Regions from separate parts of the Echinicola vietnamensis DSM 17526 genome, predicted to be linked through region 1. Evidence: riboswitches for the same ligand, from Rfam matches in the RefSeq annotation. Region 1 holds a riboswitch; the other holds the start of a gene.

Region 1 (6,088 bases):
ATTCCTGAAGTGATGTGGTCATAACCGGGGGCAATATCCGTCGTCAATGGTCCCAAGGTATAGAAAGGCGCTTCCCCACAGGCTACCAACTGCTTATCCATGTTCTCTTTGATCATATGCATCGGAATATGGCCGGGGCCTTCGATAATGGTCTGTACGTCATGTTTCCAAGCAATTTTCGTCAATTCACCCAACGTTTCAAGTTCTGCAAATTGGGCCGGATCATTGGCATCCGCAATGGATCCTGGGCGTAAACCATCCCCGAGTGAAAAGGTGACGTTATACGCTTTCATAATTTCACAGATTTCCTCAAAATGGGTGTAAAGGAAATTTTCTTTGTGGTGGGCCAAGCACCATTTGGCCATAATGGAACCTCCCCTGGAAACAATTCCTGTCACCCTTTTGGCGGTCATGGGAACGTAACGGAGCAATACTCCGGCATGAATGGTGAAATAATCCACGCCTTGTTCTGCCTGCTCGATCAGGGTGTCCCGAAACAGTTCCCACGTCAGGTCTTCTGCCTTGCCGTTGACTTTTTCCAACGCTTGGTAAATGGGTACCGTCCCAATGGGAACGGGGCTATTGCGAAGAATCCATTCACGGGTTTCGTGAATATTCTTTCCGGTGGAAAGGTCCATGATCGTATCTGCTCCCCATCGGCACGCCCAAACGGCCTTTTCTACTTCTTCTTCAATACTGGAGCCTATCGCCGAGTTTCCGATATTGGCATTGATCTTAACCAAGAAATTTCGCCCGATAATCATGGGCTCTGCTTCGGGGTGGTTGATATTGGCCGGAATAACTGCCCTGCCCATTGCCACTTCATCCCGAACAAATTCCGGTGTAATCATTCCTTTAGGCGTATTGGCACCATAATTTTGGCCAGGATGCTGTTTGGTGAGTTCTTGCTGTTCTGCGATGCGTTGGTTTTCACGAATGGCAATGTATTCCATCTCTGGAGTGATGATGCCTTTTTTGGCATAATGCATCTGGCTTACATTGTTTCCTGATTTGGCACGATAAGGCATTTTCACCAGGTCAAACCGCAACTTATCCAATGCGGGATTGGCCAGTCTTCGCTGACCGTATGCTGAAGTGAGTTGATCTAGCTGTTCCACATCTCCCGTATTGGTGATCCACTCTTCGCGGAGCCTGGGAAGCCCTTTTTTTACATCTATCTCTGCCGCTGGATCAGTATAGGGACCACTGGTGTCATAAACCGTTACAGGTGGATTTTTTTCTACCGTCTCATGACGGTCCAAGTGTGATACGGTATCATGCAGCGCGATTTCACGCATGGCCACCTTTATGGGATGCAAGGTGCCCGATACATATACTTTCTTTGAATTAGGAAAAGGATCTGTGGTAATGTAAGATTCAATGTTTTCTTGACTGAGCGTTTTCATGGTAATTCTTTGTAAGGTTGGAAAGTTGGAAAGGGTAAGATGAGAACCTGGAGGAACCAGTCTCGATCGACAAAGATCCAAAAAGCTTATCCGCCTTGGGTGGCTTTGATAATAAGGATCTTGTCGTTTTCAGAGACTTGGTAATGGTCCCATTCGGATTTGGGAATCACTTGGTCATTGACTGCCAAGGCCATCCCACGGGTGGCATCAATCTGTTGTTGTTGGAGCATTCCTGACAATGACAAATTCCCCTCTGTAAGCTCAAAAGGCTCACCGTTAAGGATAAAATTCATAAGAATTTAATTTTTTGTGATAAAAAAACTTCAGGAATGAAGATAATCGCTCGGAAGGACGCTTCACTTTTCCCTTCGCCCGCATTACCGGGATCAGGTTCAGAGGGTATGTCTCAGCCCCGATAGATTATCGGAACACCCCTAAAGTCTTGTACGTGGTTACAAAGGTAACATGATGTGGGAATTTCAAAAGCTATTGGTAAAATTTCTTTCTTTTAGGCTATTTTCATGGACTAAGCCCTAAATTATATTCCAGGGAAAAATTTTCAGGCCACAAATCAGGGTTTCTAGCCGCATGTCATGACGGAACCAGCTCCTACTATAAAGCCGCCGAAAATGGTGCCAATAACAGATTATTTTTCGGTAGTATTCTCCTTTAAAATATGCTCCAATACCCGTTTATCCCCATCAATGTGCGCTGGAATGGGAAGTTGGAGTAAGGTGCAGAGCAGCGGGTAAACATGGATGTTCTCGAAGGAATTAACGGTCAATCCTGACTTGATGGAGGGACCATTGGCATAAAAAATGGCATGCATGTCCTTCCACTTCGGATCAAATCCGTGCTCGCCAAAGGTTTTGGTATCATACATTGCCCCTCGATTTTGGTATTTGATGAATCCCGACGTAGCCACAAGGTAATGTTCAGGATCCGGAATAAGCAATAGATCCCCAACCCTTGACGGGTACTCAATGGACGATCCATAATGGCCCTTGGTCAGTGGATCTACGACAGTAAAGTGATCTTCTAACTCTCGAAGGGATCGTTTGAGCCTTTTCTTGTCCTTTGGGTCCTGCAAATGCAAATGGGCCAAAGCTCCATTATTGTAATATTCCAATGGAAAAGGTGCCAAGAGCTTTTCTATATCGATCAGCCGGTCTTTGGTCACATTGGCCATTCCGTGATCGGAAACAATGATGATATTTACAGGAAGCCCCGTTTTTTTTACACCTTCAAACAACGTTCCCAATTCACGATCCAACTTTAGCAGGGCCTCTTCTAACTTCTCGTCGTTATCAGGACCATATTTATGTCCTGTATCGTCCATGTCAGAAAAATACAAGGTAATCATCTTTGGCCGCTCCGCTTCAGGAAGTTCTAACCATTTCAGGACCTGATCTATCCGTTCTGCATTGGGAACGGTGCCGTCATAGTCATAGTAATAACTTGGACGAATCCCCTGAATGGCAGCTTCAGAGCCGACAAAGAAATAACTGGCTGATGTGAGGCCATTTTTTTCTGCCTGGACCCAAATGGGAGTACCGCCATACCAACTTCCATCCTGTACGACCGAGCGATCACTGATGCGGTACATTTTATCTTTCTCAGGACTAAAAAAAGTATTGTCCACCAATCCATGATTACCAGGTCTCATACCCGTAGCGATGGTGTAGTGATTAGGAAAGGTTTTGGTTGGAAAGGAAGGAATCATCGAGGTGGCAGCTGTTCCTTCCGAAATGAACGCTTCTATATGTGGTGGATGAAACCGCTCGGTATAATCATGACGATAGCCATCCAAGGAGATTAATAGCACGTAAGATGCCGGTTGCCCTTGACCAAATCCTTCGAAAATGGTTAACATCGATAAGACCGTGACGAAAAATAACCTCATGCGCAGTAATATTGTTTTAAAGCTCAAAAATAATCCAATCCATAGGATTTTAGATCAATTTAGCGTTAAATTATCCAGTATTGGAGCTTTTAGTTGATGGATGGTGCCTACGTTTATCGTAAAGTATGTGTTAAATATAAGGTGTTTTGGGGCTAGCATTATGTATGATATACACTCGAAAGCTTGCCCCAAAGTGGCGGCACATCCATAGTCATGGGTGAAACCGATGGTAAATTTGCCCATCCAACATTTCTGTTTTAGTCGCATTTCCCGGATCAAGCAGAAAAGATGGGGAACACCTATTTCGATGGGTAAATATGTTCTTCGCCACCTTTGGTTGCTATTTGGCCACGCATGAACCCTGATAAACTCAGATAGGATGCTTAAGGCGTTGCAGATCCGTGGTATGGTGTATGTTGTAACCCGAAAGTTAGCCTCAAAAGGGGCGGCACATTCATAGTCATGGGTGAAGCCCATGGTAAATTTGCCCATCCAACATTTTTGTTTTAGCCGCATTTCCCGGATCAAGCAGAAAAGATGGGGAACACCTATTTCGATGGGTAAATATGTTCTTCGCCACCTTTGGTTGCTATTTGGCCACGCATGAACCCTGATAAACTCAGATAGGATGCTTAGGGCGTTGCAGATCCGTGGTATGGTGTATGTTGTAACCCGAAAGTTAGCCTCAAAAGGGGCGGCACATTCATAGCCATGGGTGAAGCCCATGGTAAATTAACCCATTCAACGTTTTCCGTTTTAGCCGCATTGATCGGCCTATTCCCAACGACTTCCCGCTAAAACCCATTCGTGCGTATAGAGGAAAACCATCACTAAACGGTGTGAAATTTTCTTTCACAAGAACATGTCAAAATTTATCTCCTCAGAAATATTGCTGGATTCCTTTTCTGCTTGATCCCAAATCCATCTATTCTTAACATTAAAAAAGGGTTGCTAATGTACACCAGCAACCCTTTTATCTAAGAGAAATATTTCTTTATAAATATTATTGTTCTAACCAGTCTGGTCCAAGAAGCTCTTGCAGTTTTTGATCATATTCTGCAGCTTTTTCTTCATTTTTTAGACGTGTATGGATAGAATGAAGAATTCTCAAAATTTCTGTATTGTCGGGCTTAAGCTCTACCGCTTTTTCAAACAAAGGAATTGCTTTTTCATAAAGGCTGTCAGCTTCTGCTAACATGTCTTCAGATTTGGCTTCCCACTCCTCATCTGGAAGGTCATTTACCTCATTGATGATTCCTCTTGCTTGATCGATGTAAACCGCACCAGCATAATAATTTCCTTCAAAGAAATCCGGATCAATTTCTACTGTTTTCAAGTACTCTTCCAATGCACCGTCAAGATCACCAGATTGCTCTTTAAGGTAACCATATCGCAAGCGGATGGGCGCATTGTTTGGATCTTGGTCAAGGGATTGCTTGATGGAAGCCATGGCCTCATCCATTTTTTCCAGTTGAAGCAGTAGCTGAATTTCGAATTCAGAAAGCCCTTTGTCGTTAGGGTATTCTTCACGTGCTTGTTTTACCAATCTATAAGCCTCTTCTTGATCATCTTCCTGCTGATTGGCAATTTGGATCAGGAAATAGTAAGCGTTGAGCTTGTTGTACTCTGGTACATCAAGCAACATCGTTAGGTATTTTTTTGCTGCATCGTAATCTTCTGCCATGTTAGCTGTATAACCAGCATTGAACACAATAGATGTATCTTTCGGATCAATGTCCGCTGCGATGGCAAAGAACTTAGATGCCAACGCATTGTCATCCGTTTCATATCTGCTAATGGCTTTGTCTACTGAAGCAGTTTTCAATTTGAAGATGCCTTCTCCTTGAAGGTTCTCAGGAAGACCCGGAACTACTTCTTTGTAAATTTCCTTGCCAATCTTACTGGTGGAATCATTTCCATCCATGTCCAATGATTTTCTAAAGGCATCAAGGGCATTTCTTCCTTTATCCACTGTAGCCTCAGTATTAGAGGAATCGGCTGCAAATTGGATGGTAAGGATCTTACCTTTGATTAAGAATGTTTCCGGATCGGCTCCTGTTTCAGGGTCTTGTGTTGCCGTTTCGATGTCGGTAAGTGCTTCTGAGATATTACCTTTTCTCAGGTTCTTTTCAGCTGATTTAACAACCTTTTTCTGGCCAAAGGCTACTGTTGAAGCCACACCGACCAAAGCCAATGATAAAATTAATTTCTTCATTTTTGTCTAATTATTCCTCTTTTGGTTTTTCGCTATCGTTTGATTCGTTTTGATTTTCATCTGCATTGTCCTGAATTTCTTCAATCTCCTCTTCCACCTGCTCTACTTTGGCAACGGAAGAAATTTCATCGTTTTCATTCAGTTTGATAAGCCGTACTCCTTGTGTGGCGCGGCCCATAATTCGCAGTCCTGATACCGGGGTTCGGATGATTATACCTGATTTGTTGATGATCATCAAGTCGTCTGAATCGATGACTGACTTAATGGCCACAAGACTACCTGTCTTGTCCGTTACGTTCATCGCCTTCACGCCCTTACCACCTCTATTGGTGATGCGGTATTCTTCTACTGCACTGCGTTTTCCGTATCCTTTCTCTGAAACGACCAATAACGTGGCTTCCTCTCTATTAACACAAACCATGCCAACAACCTCATCTTTATCATCGCTTAAAGTGATGGCTTTTACTCCTGTTGCAGTCCTTCCCATTGGCCTCACGGCCGATTCATGGAAATGAATTGCCCTGCCGGATTTAGCTGCTATGAGGATATGGGAATCACCATGGG
Region 2 (6,088 bases), 1.6 Mb from region 1:
CTGAGGACTTGCCCCAAAAGGTTAAGGAATCCATTCTGGATGATGAAGAACTCAAAGCCATGCCCATCACCAAGGCCTTTAAGGTAACCGATATGGATGGCACAGTCACCTATGAAGCACATTTCGGCATGGAGGAAGAGACCATTGTAAAAAAATACGACGATGAAGGGAAAGACATCACTGATGAATAATCCCTCCTTCATCCATCCGTGGATGCAGAGCCGATCAGCAAGGCCGTTCCAGGTTGGCCTGTACCTTAACGTCACACAGAAAAGCCTGCCTGATGTGACATGAAAAGGATTTGTATCCACTTCTAAAACCAACTAAAAAGAGATCTGCAAAAAAGCAGATCTCTTTTTTTTTGAGAAACTGATCGGGTTTACCGTATTTTCTGATCTATCCAGAAAAGGATTTCGGATCAAGCAATATTTCTGGGGGCAGCTTTATTTTAAAGGATGCTATTTCATCTAGGAACTGGATGAATCCAGGCTTTGCCGAGAAGCCCTGTTCAAAGCCAAAGGCATGGGCATCGTAAACATTTAAGTCAAGTAAGCTACTGATAAAAGATTTGAACACGGATTTGCCATTTCTTAAGCATCCTATCTGTGTTTATCAGCGTTTATCCGTAGCCAAATAGCAACCAAAGGTGGCGAAGAACATATTTACCCATCGAAATAGCCCCATCTTTTCTGCTTGATCCAGGATTCCCATTCTGCTTTTGATAACGTCCACTAAATCGGCCATTTTTCAGTGCGGTAAGCACTGTCCCAAAACATCCATTCCAGCTTGGACGCCATCTCAAAAGCCTCAAACATTTCTTCCCGCGCTGCTGGACTGGCCTCTTCTGCCAACTGATCGGTAATTGCGATTGCCTTTTCGACAGAAGTTGCAAATTCCTCCCCGGCATAAGTATCTATCCAGTTTTTATAGGGATTTTCACTACCGTCTTGCTGTGCATAAATATGATCTCCTACCGCTTTATAAATCCAAAAGCATGGCAAAATGGCCGCCACAGCCTTTTCTATATTGGCAAATCCTGCTTGGTTTCGGATATAGTTGGTGTAGAGCAAGCAAGATGGGGAAGGTTCTACTTCGTCCGGAAGTCCCAGCTCCTTAAAATAACTTTCGTGAAGCGCTCGCTCCACTACAATGGCTCCTGCAGCAAATTCCGAGAACGCCAGCACCCTATCCAAGTCGGCAAAACGCCCGCTGATGGTACTCAGCGCTTTCCCAAACTCCCCCAGATAAAAGGCATCTTGGGCCATGTAGAATTTAAACACCTCCTTTGGAAGGCTCCCCTTTTGCAGTTCTTGGTTAAACGGCATGTTGATGATCTTGTCATAAAGGGGTGTAATTTTTTCCCAAGCTTCACTGGTCCAGCTCATGAATAATCATTTTTTTCGGATAATAGAAGTGATTTAAAGGCCCACTTCCTTGGCCTGTTTTGACTGCTTTACCCGCATCGATGGCTTGAAAAACATAGTTTCTCGCCGACGCCACAGCTTGCCTGACTTCCTGTCCTTCGGCCAAAAACACGGCGATGGCGGATGAAAGGGTGCAGCCTGTTCCGTGAACATTTTTTGTTTTGATTTTTGCACTTTCAAAAACATGAGTCTGTCCATCCCCACAAAGCACATCAGACACCTGATCCCCTTGGAGGTGTCCTCCCTTGACCAAGACGAAGCCTGATCCGTAACCTAAGAGCGTTTGGGCAGCCTTCTCCATTTCCTGCGGATCATTGACCGCTTTGCCGATAAGGACGGCCGCCTCGTCCATGTTTGGGGTAATCACATTGGAAACCGGAAACAATTCCTGTTTGATGACCTCCACGGTTTCTTCCTTAATCAAACGGTCACCGCTGGTAGCCACCATCACTGGATCAAAGACCACTGGAATATCGGGATACCTCCTCAAGGCTTCCACGATCACCCTAACCACTTCAGGCCGGTTGATCATGCCTATTTTTATGGCCTTCGGCCCAATATCCGAAAGCACTGCTTCCAACTGGTCTTGGATATGCTGCTCGGGGATGTCATGGATACTTCTTACTCCTTGGGTATTTTGGGCAGTAGTAGCCGTAATGACACTGGTACCGAAGCACCCCAAAGCAGAAAATGTCTTGAGGTCTGCTTGGATCCCTGCTCCGCCACCGCTGTCTGAGCCAGCAATGGTCAGGACAGGCAAATAGGTTTTGATTTTATCGTTCATGTTGCTTTTTCTATTTCATTCCGAAATGCTTCTGCTGCTTTTGCTGGATGTGCTGCACTGCAGATCGCAGATACCACTGCCAAGCAATCTGCCCCTGCTTTCATGACCGCACCCGCATTGCTTTCGTTTATATTGCCAATGGCCACTAAGGGTTTCGAAGTGGCTTTGCGAAGCTTTTGTAGGCCACTTAGGCCCCATTCGTAGCGTGTATCAGGTTTTGTCGGGGTTGAAAAAACAGGGCTCACCCCGTAATACCATGCCAACTCAGTCCTATCAGCCGTAAGTTCATCCATTCGTTCCAAGGACAAACCTACCGGAAAACGGCTCCCTAAAAAGTCTTTGGCAGACTTCATACTGCTATCAGACTGCCCTATATGGACACCATAAGAAGAGGTCTCCTTCGCCACTTCCAAACTATCATTGATGATCAGAGGAACTTCATACCGATCACAAAGGGATTTTACCCTCAAAGCCTTGGTAAGAAAAGCTTCCTTGGAAAGGCTTTTTTCTCGTAATTGGACCAGCTCCACTCCACCCTTCAAGGCCTCTTCGAGCACCCAAAAAAAATCCCTGCCCAAACAGGCCTGCTGATCGGTCACCAAATACAGCCTGTAGGGAAAAGAAATCTTATGCATGGCTTTCTTCCAGTTTTGCCCATTGCTTCACTTCACTTTCTTTGAGATGGTAAAGTGCATCGTATAGGTACAGCTGGAGTGTCCCGGGACCTTCTGCTTTTCGGGCGGCTATTTCTCCGGCCAAGCCCATAGTGGTCATCCCCGCGACCGTGGCCAAATAGGGATCGCTGGTAATGCCCGCAAAAGCTGCTATCAGCGCAGTGGCGGTGCAGCCCATTCCCGTAACTTTCCCCATCAATGCATGGCCGTTCTTGACTTTGGTCAGCCTCTCCCCATCAATGATATAGTCCGTCTCTCCAGATATGCATACGACGGCTGCCGTTTCTTTGGAAAGTTGCTTGCCATATGCCAATGCCTCATCAGAAGAATGGGTACTGTCCACTCCCTTTGTCTGCACATTTGCTTTGGCCAAAGCCATGATTTCGGAAGCATTTCCTCGAATAATGGTCGGTTTAAAAGTCAACAGCCTCGTCAAGGTCTCGTTTCGATAGGGGGTGGCACCAGCTCCCACCGGATCCAGGACCCAAGGGGTGTTTCGCTCATTGGCTTCTTTGGCTGCCAGCAACATGCTATCCACCCAAAACTCATCCAATGTACCGATATTGACCACTAATGCATGAACGATTTTGACCATGTCCGCCATCTCCAGCTTGGCATGAGCCATGATCGGAGAGGCGCCTACAGCCAATAGCGCATTGGCCGTATTGTTCATGACCACATAATTGGTAATGCTCTGTACCAAAGGGCCTTTTTCTCTCAGTGTTTTCAGATTGTTTATTACAGATTCCTTCATATCCTCAGCTTATAAACCCGCATTGTGCATTAGCCTATCTATTGCGACCTGAAACCACTTCAAAATCAATCGCTTCGCTGCTGTTTTCGATCTCACCATAGCGATGCTATGATTCCATCTCCAAACAGCCTGATTTTATTGTAGTTTCAGCTCTCATAACGATTCCAAATGCATAAAGCGGGTTAAAAAACTTTAGGGAACCTGCAAACTGCACAGGCAAAAGCCTGCAAGAAAAGGTAACTTTTTCCTCCGTCGGTACTACCCGCTTCAGGTTCGAAGGGTATTATCTCAGCCCCATGCAGGGACACCCCTAAAGTTTGTATTATGGTGAAATTACGATTTTAATCCCATGCCGCAAAGTTAGTCGTGTGAAGTTTTAATACATCCTAGGGTGAAATCAACTTCCCACACGGTCATCCATTCATCACGGTGTGACCAATTTCTTTTTAAAACACGAAGCCGCCAATTCATAGGATCTTAGCCGCTCGCCATGATCATAAATATGTGAACAGACCATGATTTCATCCACTTGGGTGATTTCCTGAAAATGCTCCAATTCCCCCCGTACAGAGGTAGCATCGCCCACAAAACTACAAGCCATCATCTGGTTGATGGCTGCTGCTTCAGCTTCTGTCCAAATCCCCTCCATGGTATCCACCGGAGGTCGTAATGGATAGGATTTCCTTCGTACGATCCCCAAGGCCATTTGATAAAATGAAGTGGCCATCTGATGGGCCTTTTCATCTGTTTCGGCAGCAATCACATTGACACAGGAAATCACATAGGGGCTTTTCAAATATTCAGAAGGCTCGAAATGCTCTCGGTAATAGCGAATGGCATCCAAAAACTGGGCGGGGGCAAAATGGCTGGCAAAGGCATATGGCAATCCTTTTTTAGCAGCGAGCCTAGCACTGCTCATGCTACTTCCCAAAAGGTAAATGGGAATATCCAGTCCTTCTCCCGGAATGGCCCTTACCTTACCATCTATATTGTCATCAGAAAGGTAAAGCTGTAACTCCTCCAAATCTCGTGGAAATTCCTCTACGGTTTCCAACCGGTCTCTTCTCAATGCCCTGGCCGTGGTCTGATCCGTGCCCGGTGCCCGGCCCAAGCCAAGGTCTATCCGATCAGGATAGAGAGACGCCAAAGTGCCAAATTGCTCTGCTACCATCAATGGTGCGTGGTTTGGCAGCATGATCCCACCTGAACCTACACGGATGTGTCGGGTACCTCCTGCTATATGTCCGATCAACACCGCTGTCGCTGAACTGCCGACACTGACCATATTGTGATGCTCTGCCAACCAAAACCGTTTATATCCCCATTTCTCGGTATGCTTAGCCAGGTCTAAGCTCCTTTCGAATGCATCAGCTGCATCATGCTGCTCCTTGATAATAGCCAGATCCAGTACGGAAAAGGCTACCTCATCCAGTGGTTTACTTTGTTTCATCTTACCTATCATTTCGTTTTATTACCAACTGGAATAATACAAAAATCGTTCTCTACAGCTGAATAAAAAAAAACGGAACGGTCTAAACGGCCGTTCCGGTTTTAATGACTTTGTTATCTGGGAAAGACATGCGATTTTCATGTCAGCGCATTATTTCTAGTAATGATTTTTTTACATAAGTCAACACTATAAAGGATAGGAATACAAGAAAAACAGGAACTTAAAAAAACATAAGATGGTAAAATGTATCTCCTTCTTCAGTAAAAAATTCATGCCCAAATAAATTATATTCCACTGTAAGACCTTCATTACTACCCGTCATCACACCCCAATTCATTATAAAGAATATCCCTACGAATAGAGACAATACTATTCTACAGGTATCAATTATTGCTATCGACAGGAATGAAATAAAGCTGCTTTTCATAACTCAGGAAGTAAGGTTCAACAATCACAACCGCCCCCAGCACAGTAGCAACAATCTGATCCACATATCCACCGAGGAGTGCATTTGTAATGCACAAAGGAAAAATCACCCAAACAAATCCGAACTCAAATACCGGTCACCACGGTCACAGGTGATACAAACAATCACCCCTGAATCGAGTGACTCGGCTAGCTTCACCGCAGCATGCAAGGCTCCTCCACTGCTCATCCCGGCAAGAATTCCTTCTTCTTTGGCCATTCTCCGGGTCATCTCAGTAGCTTCCTCCTGACTCACATCGATGATTTGATCCACCCGGGAAGCATCATAAATCTTGGGCAAAAACTCGGGCGACCACCTCCTGATCCCCGGAATGCTGGAACCATCTGTCGGTTGGGTTCCGACAATTTGAACAGCTGGCTTTTGTTCTTTGAGGTACCTGGAAACCCCCATAATGGTCCCTGTAGTGCCCATCGCCGACACGAAATGCGTGATTTCCCCATTGGTGTCGCGCATGATTTCCGGACCTGTCCCCTCATAATGCGCTTGATAATTATCTGGATTGGCAAACTGGTTGA

Evidence for each region. Region 1 has a riboswitch for thiamine pyrophosphate ahead of thiS (sulfur carrier protein ThiS). Riboswitches for the same ligand answer to the same signal wherever they lie in the genome.
Region 2: linked by a shared signal. The riboswitch ahead of thiM (hydroxyethylthiazole kinase) and the one ahead of thiS (sulfur carrier protein ThiS) in region 1 are both predicted to bind thiamine pyrophosphate.

Annotation. Positions count from the first base shown of each region.
Region 1 covers NC_019904.1:4,226,255-4,232,342, forward strand. Annotated here, with positions in the region: gene thiC (phosphomethylpyrimidine synthase ThiC) at 1-1,406, opposite strand, end outside; gene thiS (sulfur carrier protein ThiS) at 1,493-1,699, opposite strand; TPP riboswitch at 1,753-1,852, opposite strand; gene ECHVI_RS17370 (alkaline phosphatase family protein) at 2,053-3,309, opposite strand; gene ECHVI_RS17380 (tetratricopeptide repeat protein) at 4,313-5,524, opposite strand; gene gyrA (DNA gyrase subunit A) at 5,535-6,088, opposite strand, start outside.
Region 2 covers NC_019904.1:233,184-239,271, forward strand. Annotated here, with positions in the region: gene ECHVI_RS01040 (hypothetical protein) at 1-191, shown strand, start outside; gene tenA (thiaminase II) at 732-1,385, opposite strand; gene thiD (bifunctional hydroxymethylpyrimidine kinase/phosphomethylpyrimidine kinase) at 1,369-2,208, opposite strand; gene thiE (thiamine phosphate synthase) at 2,205-2,843, opposite strand; gene thiM (hydroxyethylthiazole kinase) at 2,836-3,636, opposite strand; TPP riboswitch at 3,864-3,958, opposite strand; gene ECHVI_RS01070 (LLM class flavin-dependent oxidoreductase) at 4,061-5,086, opposite strand; gene cysM (cysteine synthase CysM) at 5,619-6,088, opposite strand, start outside.